DNA from 4 places in the Microbispora bryophytorum genome. Region 3 is predicted to be linked to each of the others. Evidence: riboswitches for the same ligand, from Rfam matches in the RefSeq annotation. Region 3 holds a riboswitch; each other region holds the start of a gene.
What was found. Region 3 has a riboswitch for cyclic di-AMP ahead of ACGFIB_RS20110 (glycoside hydrolase family 25 protein). Riboswitches for the same ligand answer to the same signal wherever they lie in the genome.

Region 1: another riboswitch for cyclic di-AMP. It lies ahead of ACGFIB_RS30290 (C40 family peptidase); the one in region 3 lies ahead of ACGFIB_RS20110 (glycoside hydrolase family 25 protein).
Region 2: another riboswitch for cyclic di-AMP. It lies ahead of ACGFIB_RS02180 (C40 family peptidase); the one in region 3 lies ahead of ACGFIB_RS20110 (glycoside hydrolase family 25 protein).
Region 4: another riboswitch for cyclic di-AMP. It lies ahead of ACGFIB_RS18960 (CHAP domain-containing protein); the one in region 3 lies ahead of ACGFIB_RS20110 (glycoside hydrolase family 25 protein).

Annotation. Positions count from the first base shown of each region.
Region 1 is NZ_JBICTF010000011.1:3,218-6,958, reverse strand. Features, by position in the region: gene lysS (lysine--tRNA ligase) at 1-281, shown strand, start outside; gene ACGFIB_RS30295 (helix-turn-helix domain-containing protein) at 634-882, shown strand; gene ACGFIB_RS30290 (C40 family peptidase) at 913-1,962, opposite strand; cyclic di-AMP (ydaO/yuaA leader) riboswitch at 2,022-2,190, opposite strand; gene ACGFIB_RS30285 (amino-acid N-acetyltransferase) at 2,566-3,117, shown strand; gene ACGFIB_RS30280 (RDD family protein) at 3,264-3,741, shown strand, end outside.
Region 2 is NZ_JBICTF010000001.1:475,352-479,092, forward strand. Features, by position in the region: gene ACGFIB_RS02170 (glycosyltransferase family 4 protein) at 1-90, opposite strand, end outside; gene ACGFIB_RS02175 (hypothetical protein) at 202-1,167, opposite strand; gene ACGFIB_RS02180 (C40 family peptidase) at 1,367-1,939, opposite strand; cyclic di-AMP (ydaO/yuaA leader) riboswitch at 2,014-2,168, opposite strand; gene ACGFIB_RS02185 (C40 family peptidase) at 2,486-3,448, opposite strand; gene ACGFIB_RS02190 (NYN domain-containing protein) at 3,598-3,741, opposite strand, start outside.
Region 3 is NZ_JBICTF010000005.1:572,795-576,535, reverse strand. Features, by position in the region: gene ACGFIB_RS20120 (oxygenase MpaB family protein) at 1-56, opposite strand, end outside; gene uppS (polyprenyl diphosphate synthase) at 53-757, opposite strand; cyclic di-AMP (ydaO/yuaA leader) riboswitch at 1,134-1,279, shown strand; gene ACGFIB_RS20110 (glycoside hydrolase family 25 protein) at 1,292-2,005, shown strand; gene secD (protein translocase subunit SecD) at 2,019-3,741, opposite strand, start outside.
Region 4 is NZ_JBICTF010000005.1:333,225-336,965, forward strand. Features, by position in the region: gene ACGFIB_RS18950 (DUF5990 family protein) at 67-525, opposite strand; gene ACGFIB_RS18955 (ArsR/SmtB family transcription factor) at 644-991, opposite strand; gene ACGFIB_RS18960 (CHAP domain-containing protein) at 1,105-1,779, opposite strand; cyclic di-AMP (ydaO/yuaA leader) riboswitch at 1,794-1,927, opposite strand; gene ACGFIB_RS18965 (sensor histidine kinase) at 2,110-3,315, opposite strand; gene ACGFIB_RS18970 (response regulator transcription factor) at 3,312-3,741, opposite strand, start outside.

The DNA of each region.
Region 1 (3,741 bases), on a different contig from region 3:
TCGGCACGCAGGACCGCGAGTCGCTGCGCCTGCTGGCGGAGGGCCTCGGCGAGCACTGGTCGCTCGACGGGCTGACCACCCTCGTGTACGGCGTGCCGAAGGTGCAGGCCGGGCTCGACATGGACGCGAAGGCGGCCACGCCGGAGCTGAAGGCCGCGCAGCGCGCCTTCTTCGCCCTGCTCTACCGGCTGCTCGTCGGCAGCGACACCGGCCCGCGGCTGCCCACGCTGCTGCTGGCCGTGGGCCGCGACCGGGTGCGCGAGCTGATCGGTCACGCCTGATCGGTCAGACCTGATCGCTCGCGTCTGATCGGTCAGTCCCGATCTGCGGCGTCCCATCTCCGGCGCGCGAACGGGCCGGACGGCATGGCCGTCCGGCCTCAGCCGGCTTCGCGACGTCCCGGAGCCGGGCCCGTCGGCGCCCGCCACGCCCCAGCCGAGCGCGTACGTCTCCAGGTGCGGCATGGGCCCGCTGGCGCGGCGCTGGGCCGAATTCCACGTGGAGGATTGTCGAGGCGGCCCGGGAGGTGTGCGACCGGTGCTCTCACTCCGAACCTTGACGACCTTCAGTGGAGGCGTTTACCTTCCCTGAAGGGTGGGCCGACGAAAGCATCGTCGTGGGGGAGGGCGGACGATGAGTATTCCCGAGGTCGTCTACCGAGGTGACAGTCGCGCCTCGGACCTTGAGCGTGCCGGTCTCACCGAAGAGGATCTGCTTCTCCTCGCGGAGCTGGCCAAGGGTGTGACCGCCGACCGGGTGGGCCGCAGTCTCGACGTCAGCGGGCGCACCGTGCGGCGCCGGCTGCGGTGCATCTGCGACCGGATCGGCGTCGCGACCGCGATCGAGGCCGTCGCCTGGGCGGCACGCCGCCGCCTCATCTGACCTTCTCGACGGCAGGCCGCCGAGGGGGGCTCAGTCGGCGACGCGCACCGCTCCCGCGAACGGCCGTCCGGCGATCTTCGCGATGTGGACGACGTCTCCCGTGCGCGGCGCGTGGATCATGTAGCCGTTGCCGATGTAGATGCCGACGTGGTGCAGGTCGGAGTAGAAGAACACCAGGTCGCCGGGGCGGAGCTGGTCACGGGGGATGTGCGTGCCGGCCGTCCACTGGTTGCCGGTGTAGTGGGGCAGGCTGATGCCGACGGACTGGTAGGCCGCCATGACCAGGCCGGAGCAGTCGAAGGAGCCGGGGCCCTCGGCGCCCCACACGTACGGCTTGAGCTGCTGCCCGAGAGCCCAGCGCGCCGCCTGGGCGGCCTTGCCGTCGCCGATGATGGGGAACGCCGTCCTGCTGCGCGTCTCGCTGCCGATCGTCTGGGAGACCTGCCGGTAGAGGCTGCTCTCGGTCTTCTTGATCAGCTTGGTGATCTTGTCGCGTCGCGAGTCCAGCCCGCTGAGGAGCTTCTTGACCTCGGCCTGCCGGGCGGAGGCGCTCTCCCTGGCCCGTGCGGCGGCGTCCATGGCCTTGGTGACCTCGGCGACCTCCTGGCTCTCCCGCAGCTCCAGCGCGTACGTCGTGGAGGCCTGGTCCAGGTATCGCCGGGGGTCGGCGTCGCTGTCGATGAGCACCAGCGCGTTGCCGAGCCCGTTGGTCATGTAGGAGTGCTGCGCGAGGGCGCTCGCCTTCTGCCGGCGGACCGCGAGCTCGGCCTCGCTCTTGGCGAGGTTCTTCTTGGCGAGGTCGGCGGACCGCTCGGCCGTCTTCAGGCGCACGCGCTCGCCGTTGTACTGCTCGCTGAGGGTCTCGATCTCGGTGTAGAGGTCCTCGACCTGGGCCGTGAGTTCCTTGAGGCTCGGCTTGGGGTCGGCGGTGGCGCTGACCACCGGCGCGCCGAACGTGATCGCGCTGATCGCGACGCCGACGAACGCCAGACGGCGGATGGCACCCGGACCGGCCGTGCCGGATCCGGACTGTCGGCCGCGAGCGTGCCTGCCCGCCTGCCGTCCTCCACGCGTGCGCAACCGAGCTCCTCTCCCACGTGTGCCCCGCGGCGGGCCCGTCGTCGCGACGGGCCGTACGGCGGGGCACTGCTGAGCGCCTACCGGGTTAGCTGACGGGTTCGGGCCGGAGTAGCCCTACCTTGTGGATTCACCCCTTGACGATCCGGGATCGAACCGATCCTGATCCTGCAGTTGGGTCCCCGGCTCCCCTTCGCACTGGGTGCTTCGAGGATTCGGCGTCCGGTCGCCATGAGCGCTCACGAAGACCGGCATCGTCGCTGGACGATAGTGCACCGCGAGTTCTTGCTCAACCAGAACTCCGAAACTCGTCTACGTTTGACAACCAAATGATCACGGTCGGGTCACGGGATCGGTAGTGATACGTCCCTGTTCACCTGCGTTTCGAGTGATCTGTGAGTTTCGATGGGTGGTCTGGGCTGGTGGAAAAACTGGGACGAACCCGGATGGCACCTCGGGCGGCGGTCATGCATCCGTCCGTATCCTGGCGGCTACGGACCGTCAAACCTCATGTCGGGTATGGCGTTTGGGAATGACCGTTATTCGTTCGGGATGCTCCGTGCCGACCGTGTGGGATCGGCCGCGCTCCGGCTAGGCTGGCCGGTCATGGAGCAGGTCGCCGCGCAGACATCCAGTGGATCGAGTGCCACGGCCGTGACGGTGCGCCGAGCCAGGACGCCGGACGTCCGGGCGATCAGGCGCCTCGTCGACGCGTACTCGGGTGTGGGTTCCCGCCTGCTCAAGAAGAGCACGGTCACGCTGTACGAGGACGTCCAGGAGTTCTGGGTGGCCGAGAGGGGCGGGCAGGTCGTCGGCTGCGGCGCGCTGCACGTGCTGTGGGAGGACCTGGCCGAGATCAGGACCGTCGCGGTGGACCCCGCGGCGCGCGGCGGGGGCATCGGCCACCGGATCGTCGGCGCGCTCATCGAGACCGCCAGGGACCTCGGCGTGCGGCGGGTTTTCTGCCTCACGTTCGCGGTGGAGTTCTTCGCCAGGCACGGCTTCAGGCCCATCCAGGGCACCCCCGTCTCCCCGGAGGTGTACGCGGAACTGCTCGCGTCGTACGACGAGGGCGTCGCGGAGTTTCTCGACCTGGAGCACGTCAAGCCGAACACGCTGGGGAACACCCGGATGTTGCTGCACATCGACCGTCATTGACCCCTTTGTCGATCATTGATCGCTGATCTTGACGATGGTTGTCGGCTGCTGCAAAGGTGACTGTTGATACACCTGTCGCTACTTTTGGCAATATCAGCGTGTGCTAGGGACGTGCGGCGCATGCGTCTTCGAAACGAGGTGACACGGTGAGCACCGGACAGCCGCCGTACCCCCAGGACGAGTCGGACGGAACGCCACCGCCCTCATCGAACGCCGGGTACGGCACGGACAGACAGCCCCAGGACTATGACCCCGACGTCACGGTCGTGAGCAATCGCCACTCGGGACAGCACACGGGTCCCCAGCAGCCGCCCGGCTACGACCCCGCCCAGGGCGGCTACGGCCAGCAGGGTTACGCCCAGCAGGGCCAGCAGCAGTACGGCCAGCAGGGGTACGGTCAGCCCGCCCCGCAGCAGGGCTACGGCCAGGAGGCCGCCCAGCAGCAGGGCTACGGCGCCCAGCAGGGCCAGCAGCAGTACGGCCAGCAGGGCTATGGCGCCCAGCAGGGCCAGCAGGGTCAGCAGGGCTATGGCCAGACCGCCCCGCAGCAGGGGTACGGCCAGCAGGGCTACGGCGCCCAGCAGGGCTACGGCGCCCAGCAGGCCCAGCAGCAGTACGGCCAGC
Region 2 (3,741 bases), on a different contig from region 3:
CCTGCGCGAGGCGAGGCCGTGCACGAACGCCTGGATGCCGCCCGGTCTGGGCGGGAAGTCGTTCGTGACGATCAGCGTCCGCTTCGTCATCCTCACCCCCGCTGCCGGCATGGTCGCGCGGTCCGCCCGCGCCGCCCGAGAACGCATTGTCGCAGCCGTGGTCGTGCCCGCACCTCACGGAATCAGGCGCCCTCACGGAGGTCAGGGCCGGGCGAGCCGCTCGCGGGCGTACGACCGCCATTCGCGGGTCAGGCCGTCGGCGGTCAGCCCGAGAACCTCCCGCAGCGCCGGGCCGATCCCCTCGCGCAGCGTGGCGCGGTAGAGGGCGACCAGCCTCCGCTCACCGAACCGGGCCGCGATGTAGCGGCAGGCGAGCCACGCCTCCTCGTACGCCTGCGCGGGTCTGGCGGCGAAGTCGGCGGGCCCTGGCAGGGCGTTCAGCGCCGCCCTCCCGGCGGTCCCGTCGGCGGCCCCGTCCGCGGTCCCGTCGGCGGCCTCGTCGGTGGCCCCGTCGGCGGCGACGTCGGCGGCGAGTTCGGCGGCGATCGTGCGGACCGGCAGTCCGCTGTCCAGATAGCCCACGTAGTCGGCGAAGCCTTCCTTGAGCCACATCGGCACCGTCGGGGGGCCGGCGGTCGCGACGTGCGTCAGCTCATGGGTCACGACGACCATGCGGCCGGTCGCGGACAGGCGGGCGAACGCCGCCGGCTGCACGATCACGCGGCCGCCGGTGGCGACGGCCGCCAGATCGTCCACCTTCGCCGGCGCGGCCAGCACGGCGGCCTGCTCCTCGGTGCGCGGCACGAGGACCACCGCGCCGCCGTACCCGCCCCAGACCCTCGTGACCGTGCGGCCCGCGCGATCGGCCAGCGCCGCGATCTCGGCGACCAACCGCCGGGGCGACCCCACGACGACGGCGCGCTCGCCGCGGGCGACGGAGGCGCCGATCCACATGCCCGGTCGCTCCCGCACGGCGGCCCGGGCGTCCAGCCGCGGGGCGAGCAGCGGGTCGGGCGGGGCCGCGGCGGCGGACCCGGCGAGCAGCGCGGCCAGCGCGGCGGCCACGGCCGCGATCCGGCGGCGGGGAAGGACCCCGCGGGGCGGAACTTCGGGCCGGCGCCGACCGGCCGCGGCGCGCACGCTCGGCACGCCCACAGGCACGGGCACGGGCACGCCCACAGGCATGGGCACGGGCACAGGCACGGGCACAGGCACAGGCACAGGCACAGGCACGGGCACGGGCACGCCGCTCGTGGCAGTCACGCCGTGCATGCTAACCGGCACGTGCCACGGCCCCGTCCACCTCGGCGAGGTGGACGGGGCCGCGAGGACGGCGCCGGTCGAGGGGGCTGGTGACCGGTGCCCGTCAGACGCCCGGACGGACGGCACCCACGAAGGTGCTCCTCCGATAGGCGTCCAGCTTGTCGATCCGCACCCGGGTGCCGGTGTGCGGAGCGTGGATCATCTTGCCGTGCCCGACGTACATGCCGACGTGGCCGCCGCCGCTGGTGAAGATCAGGTCACCGGGCTCGAAGTGACCCCAGGACACCTTCTTCCTGACCGCGCCGCGAATGGACCACGTCGTGCGCGGCAGCCGTACGCCAGCCCTGCGCCAGGCGTACTGGACCAGGCCCGAGCAGTCGAACGCGCCCGGTCCCGTCGCTCCGTAGCGGTAGGGGTCGCCGATCTGCTTTTCCGCGACCTTCACCGCGCGCAGGCCCTTGGCCCGCTGGAGCGAGGCCCTGCTGATCTTCCGCTTGGCGGTGGTCTTCTTGGTCTGCCGCTTCTTCGCGGCGGCCTTGCGGGCGGCGGCGTCCGCGCTCTTCTCGGTGCCCGTCTTCGTAGCCGTCTTCTTGGCTGGGGCCGTCTTGACGACTGTGACCGTCACCGTGTCGGCCGCCGCCGGATGTACTCCGGCGGCCCCTACGGATGCCGTCAAAGCAGCACCACCAAGGGCAATTCGGGCAAGACGGGACAGACTAGCGGGGGTGGTAGACAGGATCTCTCCTCGGGTCTTCCGCTCACGCCTACCGGGTTAGCTGACGGGTTCGGGCGGGGAAGTCGCCCTACGGCGCGCGATGCGCCGATTCACCCCGGACCTTCGCGTGAAGGTCGATGGTTCCCCGGCTCCGTGCCTCCTGACTGCACGGACTCGGCAGGCCACCGGCGCCGGAGGATCCCGCGAAGGGGAGGGTGATGAAGGGCGCCGATGACGGTGGATGACTGCGCGACCCGGCCGGCCGGACCGGGTGCGCCGCGGCGAGGCGTGCTCGCCGCGGCCCAGAAGCTACCCAGGACCCGCCGCATTCGGCAAAGTCCTCCCGCCGGATAAAGATCAGATAACGAAGGCCGCCGAGAAGAAAGCGCAGCGTACCCCGCACAGCAAACCGCTAATTGTGACTCTGCTCACAATCTCCACAACACCGGCTAAATCGGGTCACAGAAGCCCCAAAAGGCACAGAGATCACAGAGCCGGTCGAGCCCCTCAGGGGCGCACGGCTCCGATCGCGTGATACTCGGCGAGTGAGACAATCTTCACAACATCGCCGGTCTGCGGAGCGTGGACGACCTTGCCGTCGCCGGCGTAGATGCCGACGTGCCCGTACCCGGCGTGCCAGAGCAGGTCGCCCGGCTGGAGCTCGTCCAGCGAGACCCTGCGGCTCGCGCCCCAGGCCCACTGTTCGTAGCTGGTCCGGGGCAGCGTCACGCCCGCCGCCGCCCACGCGGCCTGCACGAGCCCCGAGCAGTCCCAGGAGGCCGGTCCGGTGCCCCCGTAACGGTAGGGCTTGCCGACCTGCTTGTAGGCGAACTGGAGGGCCGACAGCGCGTTGCCGGACGCCGGCCCGGTGTAGACGACGCCGGCGCTGTTGGGGTTGCCGGGGTTGAACGTCCCGAGCGAGCGCAGGAGCTTCATCTGCTCCCGGACGAGCTTGTCGACCTTCTCCTTCTCGCCGGCGAGCTCGCCCCTGACGTCGGTGGCCTCCTTGTAGACCACCTTGCTCTGGTCGCGGCGGTCCTTGAGGTCCTTGATGGCGCCCTCGTACTCCCTGAGCCGCCCGGCCCGCTCGGCCGACATGTGGTTGAGCGTGGCGAGGCCGCTGAGCATGGCGTCGGGGTTGGAGCTGTAGAAGACACCGCCCCACGAGCCCATATCGCCGACCTGGTAGCTGCTGACGGCCATCGAGACCAACCCGGAGCGCAGCGCCTCGACCCGGGTGTTCTGCTTCTTGTAGTCGTCGTTGATCGCGAGGTACTTCTGCCGCGACTTCTTCCACTTCTCGTTGGCCGCGTTGTAGCGGTCGACGAGCTTGTCGGCCTGCTCGTTGAGCTTGCTCAGCTTCGCCTTGGCCTGCGCGACCGTGGGCTTCGGATCCGCCTGCGCGCCCGTCACCGGCGTAAGCAGGATCACGGCGGCCAGACCGGCGGCCACCGGCACACGCCCTCGCACTGAGCCCCCTTGAGGATGAACCTCTTAGATCGACGAAACCTGCGGCGCGACTCTATCTAGGCGATCTTGAAGCTTCAACCTATTCGCAGGTATTCGCGACAGTCATCACTCCTCGTGACGGCGCGGGTCCGGAGCGCGCGTACGGCGTTTCAGCCCCGGCCGAGGCGGCGCAGCAACAGGAGCGAGGGCACCGGCCGGGCGCCCATGCGGCGCACCGACTCGGCCACCTCCCGGTCGGAGGAGGCCACGGCGATGGCCCGCCCCGGCGGCTCCGCCCGCACCAGCGTGCGGAT
Region 3 (3,741 bases):
ATCGATCCCGGGCCGAGCGGATCGGCGTCTGTTCCGGCCGCTGTGGCGTCGCTCATTGACATCCCTTTCCTGTGGTGGCCGGTGCCTGTGCGGCGCCGAACCGGCGGTCGCGCCGTCGGTAGACCTCCAGGCATTCCCAGAAGTGCCCGGCCCGGAAGTCCGGCCACAGCACCCGGGGGAAGACCCATTCGGCGTACGCCACCTGCCAGAGCATGAAGTTGGAGATCCGCTGCTCTCCGGAGGTGCGGATGACCAGGTCCACCTCCGGCATGTCGGGGTGGGGCAGACGGCGGGCGAAACTCTCCTCGGTGACCAGCTCGGCCGGCACCCCGTCGCGGATCAGCGACCGGGCGGCCTCGACGATGTCGCGGCGGCCGCCGTGGTCGAAGGCCACCGTCAACGTCATCCGGCGGTTGTCGCGGGTCAGCGTCATCAAATCGGCGATGTCCCGGGCCAGCGCGGGCGGGATCCGCGGGTCGGCGACCCCGAGGAATCGGCAGCGGATCCCGCGTGTGTGCAGTGACAGGGCGTGTTTGCGGACGGCCCGGCGCACCAGTCGCAGCAGGACGTCGACCTCGGCGGCCGGGCGCCGCCAGTTCTCGGTGGAGAAGGCGTACAGGCTCAACCACTCGACGCCGGCCGTGTGGGCCGCCTCGATGACGTCGATCACGGCGACCTCCGCCGCCCGATGCCCCTCGGTGCGGGGCAGCGACCGCTGTGCGGCCCACCGGCCGTTCCCGTCCATGACGCACGCCACGTGACGAGGGATGTCTCTCACCCTGCCGTGAGAGCTACTACGCGGACGGTGAGGACACGACGGAAGACTCCCATTGACACCCTTTCCGAGACCGTTGCGGGGTCTCCCGGGACCCCTCGGCGACGACCATTTCACGGTGCGTTAGAGAGTGACTACTTACCGTTGGTAGTCACAGTCCTTACTTCGGAGGCTTTGGTCCCGTACGACCGCCCCGGCTGGCGGGGTGGCCCGCGGCGGCATCGGCCCAGGTAAAGACGTGTTTTGTCCTATTTACACCTTTCTGGGGATGTGTGTACCTTTAGGCCACACGGCATGGGTACCCGGCCACACTTCAGCGCCATATCCGTTGCCGTGTCGTTGCCCGGACCGCGCGGTGATCGCGCGGCCGCCGAATCCGCGTCATGTGGAGCCGGGGACCCACTCTCTTCGGGGTGAATCGGCGCGCAGGCCCCCAGATGCGCCCGTAGGGCACTTCCTGCCCGAACCCGTCAGCTAACCCGGTAGGCGGCATGGAAGCAAGGAGTCAACCCCGTCATGTGCACCCATCGGCTCTCCCCCGGGAGCCGGCCCTCCCGCCGGCGCCTGCGCTCCGCCCTCGCGGCGGCGACCCTCGCCATCTCGGCCGCCGTCACGGCGGGCGTCGCCCTGCCCGCCCCGGCCTACGCGAACCCGCACACGTACGGCCAGGACGTCTCCGGCTACGAGGCCGACCACGACTGGATGAACAGCCGCGCGCAGTTCGGCTTCATCAAGGCCACGGAGGGGACCGACTGGGTCGACTCGTCCTTCCCCCGGCACTGGCAGGAGCTGGCCAAGAAGGGCATCGTCCGCGGCGCCTACCACTACGGCCATCCCTCCGACGACCCCATCGCCGACGCCAACCACTTCCTCAAGGTGGTGAACTCGCAGCCGAGCAAGCCCGGCGACATCATGGTCCTCGACCTGGAGGACACCGACGGCGAGTCCGTCGAGCACGTCAACAAGTGGGCCAAGACCTGGCTGGAGTACGTGACGGCCAAGACCGGCGCCAGGCCGATGTTCTACAGCGGGTGGAACTTCGCCAACAAGTACGGCCGCGGCCTCGGCCAGTACCCCCTGTGGGTGGCCCACTACAGCAAGGCCCCGGGTGACATCACGCCGCCCGCCGACTGGAAGTCCTGGGCGATCCACCAGTACACCGACTCGCCCATCGACCAGAACGTCTCCACGCTGACGCCGGCCCAGCTGCGCGCCCTCGGCCGGCCGTAGCCGTACGGGCCGGTCAGACCACCGCGCCGGAACCGTCGCGCCGCGCGGGCCTGGCACGCGGGACCGCGGGAACCGGCGGCGGCTGGGTGGTGCGCTTCTCCAACGCGATCGCCGCCGGTCCGGCCACGAACGACGACGACAGCGTCCCCACGATGATGCCGATCAGCAGGGCGACGGCGAAGTCGCGCAGCGAGTCGCCGCCGAACACCGCCAGCGCCGCCAGGATGAACAGCGCACCGAGCCCGGTGTTGACCGTGCGCGGCACGGTCTGCAGGATCGCGGTGTTCACCACCCGGACGAACGGCTCCCCGCGCCGCACCGGCCACAGCTCGCGCACCCGGTCGAAGAGCACGACCTTGTCGTTGACCGAATAGCCGATGATGGTGAGCATCGCGGCCAGGAACACCCCGTCGATCGGCTTGCCCATCCAGGCGAACGCTCCGACGACGACGGCCGCGTCCACGAACAGCGCCGCCACGGCCGCCGCGCCGAACGTCCACCGGAACCGGAACGCCAGGTAGGCGAGCTGCGCCGCGAGCGCGACGGCGAGCGCGATGAGCGCGTTGCGGCGCAGCTCCTCTCCGAGGCTCGGCCCGATGAGCTCGTCGCGCTGCTTGGCGACCTCGCCCACACTCCGGTCCAGCGCCTCCTCCATGCGGACCACGTCGTCGGCGCTGATCTGCCCGGTGCGGACCGAGATCGCGTCGTCCGACTGCTGCACGACGGCCGAGGGGAACCCGGCGTCCGCGACCGCCTGCCTGGCCGCCGCGACGTCGACGGGTTTGCTCGTGCCGAACTCCACGATCCGGCCGCCGGTGAACTCGACGCCGTAGTTCAGGCCGCGGGTGACCAGCCCCGCCCCCGCCAGCACGAGCAGCCCGGCCGCGACGGCGAGCCACAGCCGCCTGCCGCGCATCAGGTCCGGGTCGCGCCGGGTCAGCCAGGTCCTGACCCGGCCGATCGAGCCGATCCCGGACGCCCGGGGGCCGATCCTGTCGATGAGGGCCGCGGTGAGCACCCGGGTGATCAGCATCGCCGAGACCAGCGAGGCGAGCACGCCGATGGCCAGCGTCACGCCGAAGCCCTTCACCGGCCCGGAGGCGAGCCAGAACAGCAGCCCCGCGGCGAGCAGGGTGGTGATGTTGGAGTCGGCGATCGCGCTCCAGGCGTTCTTGAAGCCCCGGTCGAGGGCCGCCTTGAGGCCCCGGCGGGGCGCCGCGCCGTACTCCTCCCTGGCCCGTTCGAAGACCAGCACGTTGGCGTCCACCGCCATGCCGATCGCCAGGACGAACCCGGCCAGGCCGGGCAGTGTGAGCGTGGCCCCCATGGCCACGAGCCCGGCGTACGAGATCAGGCCGTAGCAGGCGAGCGCGACCGCGGCCAGCACGCCCACCAGCCGGTAGACGACGCCGATGAACACCGCGGTCAGGATCACCCCGACGAGGCCGGCCTTGGCGCTCGCGGCGATGGCGTCGGCGCCAAGGGTCGGGCCGACCGTGCGCTGCTCGACCAGTTCCAGCGGCACCGGAAGCGAGCCGCCCTTGATCAGCACCGCGAGGTTCTGCGCCTCCTGCGGGGTGAACGACCCGGTGATCTGCGTGGTGCCGCCGGAGATTCCCACCTCGCAGGCGATCGACTCGTCCACCTGCGGCGAGGAGATGATCTCCTTGTCGAGGACGATGGCGACGCGGCGCTTGTGGTCGCCGGGCGGCGCGCAGGCCGCCTTCCCGGTCAGC
Region 4 (3,741 bases), 240 kb from region 3:
CAGGTTCTTCTTGGTCCAAAGGTCCTCCACCGGAGACCTCACTGCCTGTCGGGGCACGGCACGCCGTCAGACGGTGGGGGCGGACCATTCCACCAGCGGCGGGCGCACCGCCGCGCACAGCGGCTGACCGCGAGAATCGGTCAGCCCCAGCCGGGCCACCAGCAGGTCGTTGCCCACTGCGGCGTCCATCACGGCCCCGGGGATGCCGTCGAACGACAGCTTCGCCCGCCGGAACATCGCGAACACCCCGGCGTCATCGACAGTGCCCCACGACAGGTACACAAACCGGGCGCCCGGCCTGCCCTGCACACATGGGCCCCGGAGATCCCATCCGGTCTCCCTGCGGGCCGCGGTCACCTTCAGCTTCCAAACCGCCGAGGAAGCGTCTCCCGCATGCAGGTCGAGCAGTTCGTCACGGCGGCCGCGCCGCTGCACGCCGACATGGATGTTGCGGTAGCCGGGGAAATCGGGTGTCTGCCCGCATTCCCGCCCTGGCAGGTTGGATGCCTCGATACGGATCAGCACACCAGCATCATTCCCCAGGCTCCGTGCGGCAGGCGGGGAACACTCCGGTGCCGAGCCAGGGGGAGGAGGACGCCGAATGCGAGCGGCGAGTGCCCGGCACGGGTCAGGTGGCGCGCGATCACGGACGGGCGTCGTCCTGCAGGCGGCGCTCCCGCTTCCCGCGGGCGAGTTCGGTGCCCAGGGCGTCCAGGCGCTGGTTCCAGAAGCGGCGGAAGTGGTCGAGCCAGGTGTCGACTTCGCGCAGCGGCGCGAGGTCGACGGTGTACAGGCGCCGGGTGCCCTCGGCCCGGACCGTCGCGAAGCCGCTCTCCCTCAGCACGCGCAGGTGCTGTGACACCCCGGGCTGGGAGATCCCGAACTCCTCCTGCACGATGGAGCCGATCTCCCCGGCGGAGCGCTCGCCCTCGGCGAGCAGTTCCAGGATCCGGCGGCGCACCGGATCGCCGAGGACGTCGAACGCGTGCATGCCGCCAGGCTCGCAGCTCACGACCGCACAGGTCAATGTGATCAAGGCCCGGCGCCCTCGGCGGGGACGCCCGAAGCGCGCCGGGATCACCGGCGCGCTTCGGGCGTCGCCTGTCAGGAGGAGGCGGAGGTGTCCCCGGGATACACCGGGTAGCCGTATCCGGCCACCTGCCAGGTAGGACGGGTACGGGCCTCGACGGCGCCGCCGTCGCCGGTGTTGCCCTCGATCGTCTGGATAGTGCCGTCGTCGTTGTCCTTGACGACGAACCCCACGTGCTCGATGTCGTCGATGTCCTTGCTGCCGTTCCAGTTGAAGAACACCACCGCGCCCGGCTTGGGGGTGTGGCCCCAGCGGCCGTGTTCGGCGAACCAGCGTGCGTGCTCCACGGTGTAGGCGTCGGAGCCCATGACCGGAGCGATGCCGAGCTGCTGTCCCACCCACGAGACGAACATGTCGCACCAGGCCGCGTTGAGGTAGCCCTTCAGTGTGCCGCCGTCGCGGGCGAGGGTCTCGCGGGCGCGGGGCGTGGACATGTACCACTCCTGGAACTTGGTCCCGCCGCCCTTGGCGTTCTCACTGATCCCGATCTGGCTCCTGGCCAGGGTCAGCACGTCGGCCGCGCTGATCCTGGGCAGCGTGGAGGCGATCTCGGACGTGGACTTCGCGACCGCCGGGCCCTTGCCGGTGGCCGGGTTGTCCGCGTGCGCGGCCGGTGAGGCGATCAGCACGGCCGAGGCGAGGACCCCGCCCGCGAGGGCAGCGCGAAGACAGGTGTTGACGACGTGCATGGTGGGGCGTACTCCCTTGCTTCCATGCCGCCTACCGGGTTAGCTGACGGGTTCGGGCTGGAAGTCGCCCTACGGCACGTATGCCGATTCACCCCAGGAGAGGTGGGTCCCCGGCTCCGCGCGGACGCGGACTCGGCGGCCGGGCGACCGGCCGGGATCGGCCGGTCGCGTCGGTCTGAGGAGGGCTTCTTGACCATTGAGATGAGCAAGTGCCCCCGAGTTGCCTAAAACGTAATAGACCAGGTCAAACCGGTCAAGTTAGAACAACCCAGATTTTACCGGGCAGTAGGCAGCAGACCTCGCACTTGGGGGTAAAGGGCCCGCCGGTGATCACCGGCGGCAGGAGGATCCGGGCTGACCGGGCAGTCGTACGGTCACCGCCAGGCCGCCCTCCGGCCGGGCGAGCGCCTCCACCTCGCCGCCGTGCGCCACGGCGATGGCCCGGACGATGGACAGGCCCAGCCCCGACCCCCGGGCGGAGCGGACGCGGTCGCCGCCGAGCCGGCGGAACGGCTCGAACAGGTCGTCCACCTCGTACGGCGGGACCAGGGGCCCGGTGTTCTCCACCGTCACGCTCACCCCGGCCTCCTCCTCCCGCAACCGGACCCAGACCTCCCCGTCCCGCACGTTGTACTTGATCGCGTTTTCCAGCAGGTTGACCAGGCAGCGTTCGAGGAACAGCGGGTCGCCGTGCGCGACCGCCGGGCTCAGGTCCTCGTGGACGACCACCTTCCTGCGGCGCGGCTGCAGGTCGATCTGCTCCATCGCCGTACGGACGACCTGCCGCAGGTCGACCGGCTTGCGGGCCGTCGGCTCCTGCTCCGACTGCGCCAGCATGAGCAGGCCCTCGATCAGCCGCTCGTACCTCGCGTTGGTGCCGAGCAGCGCGCGGGCCAGCGCCTTGAGGTCCTCCGACGCCGCCGGTTCCTCCAGCGACACCTCCAGGACCGTACGGTTGACCGCCAGCGGGGTGCGCAGCTCGTGGGAGGCGTTGGCGATGAACCGGCGCTGCGCGTCGAACACGCGGTGCAGCCGGTCGAGCATCGCGTCGAAGGTGTCGGCGAGCCGCTTGATCTCGTCCTGCGGCCCGCGCAGCCCGATCCGCTCGTGCAGCGTGCTCTCCGACAGCCGCTGCGCGGTCTCGGTCACCCGGTCCAGCGGGCGCAGCGCGCGGTCGGCCACCAGGTAGCCCAGCACCACCGCGACGGCCCCCACCAGGATCATGACGATCATCGACGACCTGAGCACGTCGCTCAGCGCGTCGGCCGCCCCCTGCTCGACGTTGGTGCGCACCCGCTGCGCGAGCACGTCGCTGTCGGGCAACTTGCCCCCCAGCACGGCACCGCCGTTGACACTGGGGGCACCGGTCACCTTCGACGCCACCGCCACCACGAACCGCTGGTTGAGCGCCCGCGCGGTCAGCAGCTGGGTGAACCACAGCAGCACCGACCCCGCCAGGAAGAACAGCCCGCCGTACAGCAGGGTGAGCCGCATGCGCAGGCCGAGCCTGCGCCACGAGGACAGGACGCGGGTCACAGCCGATACCCCCGGCCCGGCACGTTCTCGATCACCGCGGGCTCGCCCAGCTTGCGGCGCAGCGAGGTGATCGTGACGCGCAGCACGCCCGTGCCGGCGTCGGCGTGCTCGTCCCACACGTTCGCGCGCAGCAGGGCCGAGGTCACCAGCCCTCCGCCGGCGCGCATGAGCTCGTGCAGCACGTCGAACTCCTTGCGGCCCAGCGCCACCTGCCGCCCGTCGCGCAGCACCGTACGGCGGGCGGGGTCGAGCCGGATCCCGGCCCGCTCCAGCACAGGCCGCACCGCCCGGGGCGAGCGCCGGGCCAGCGCCCGGATCCGAGCCACCAGCTCGGCGAACGCGAACGGCTTGACCAGGTAGTCGTCGGCGCCCAGGGACAGGCCCCCGACCCGGTCACGCACCCGCCCGGCCGCCGTCAGCATGAGG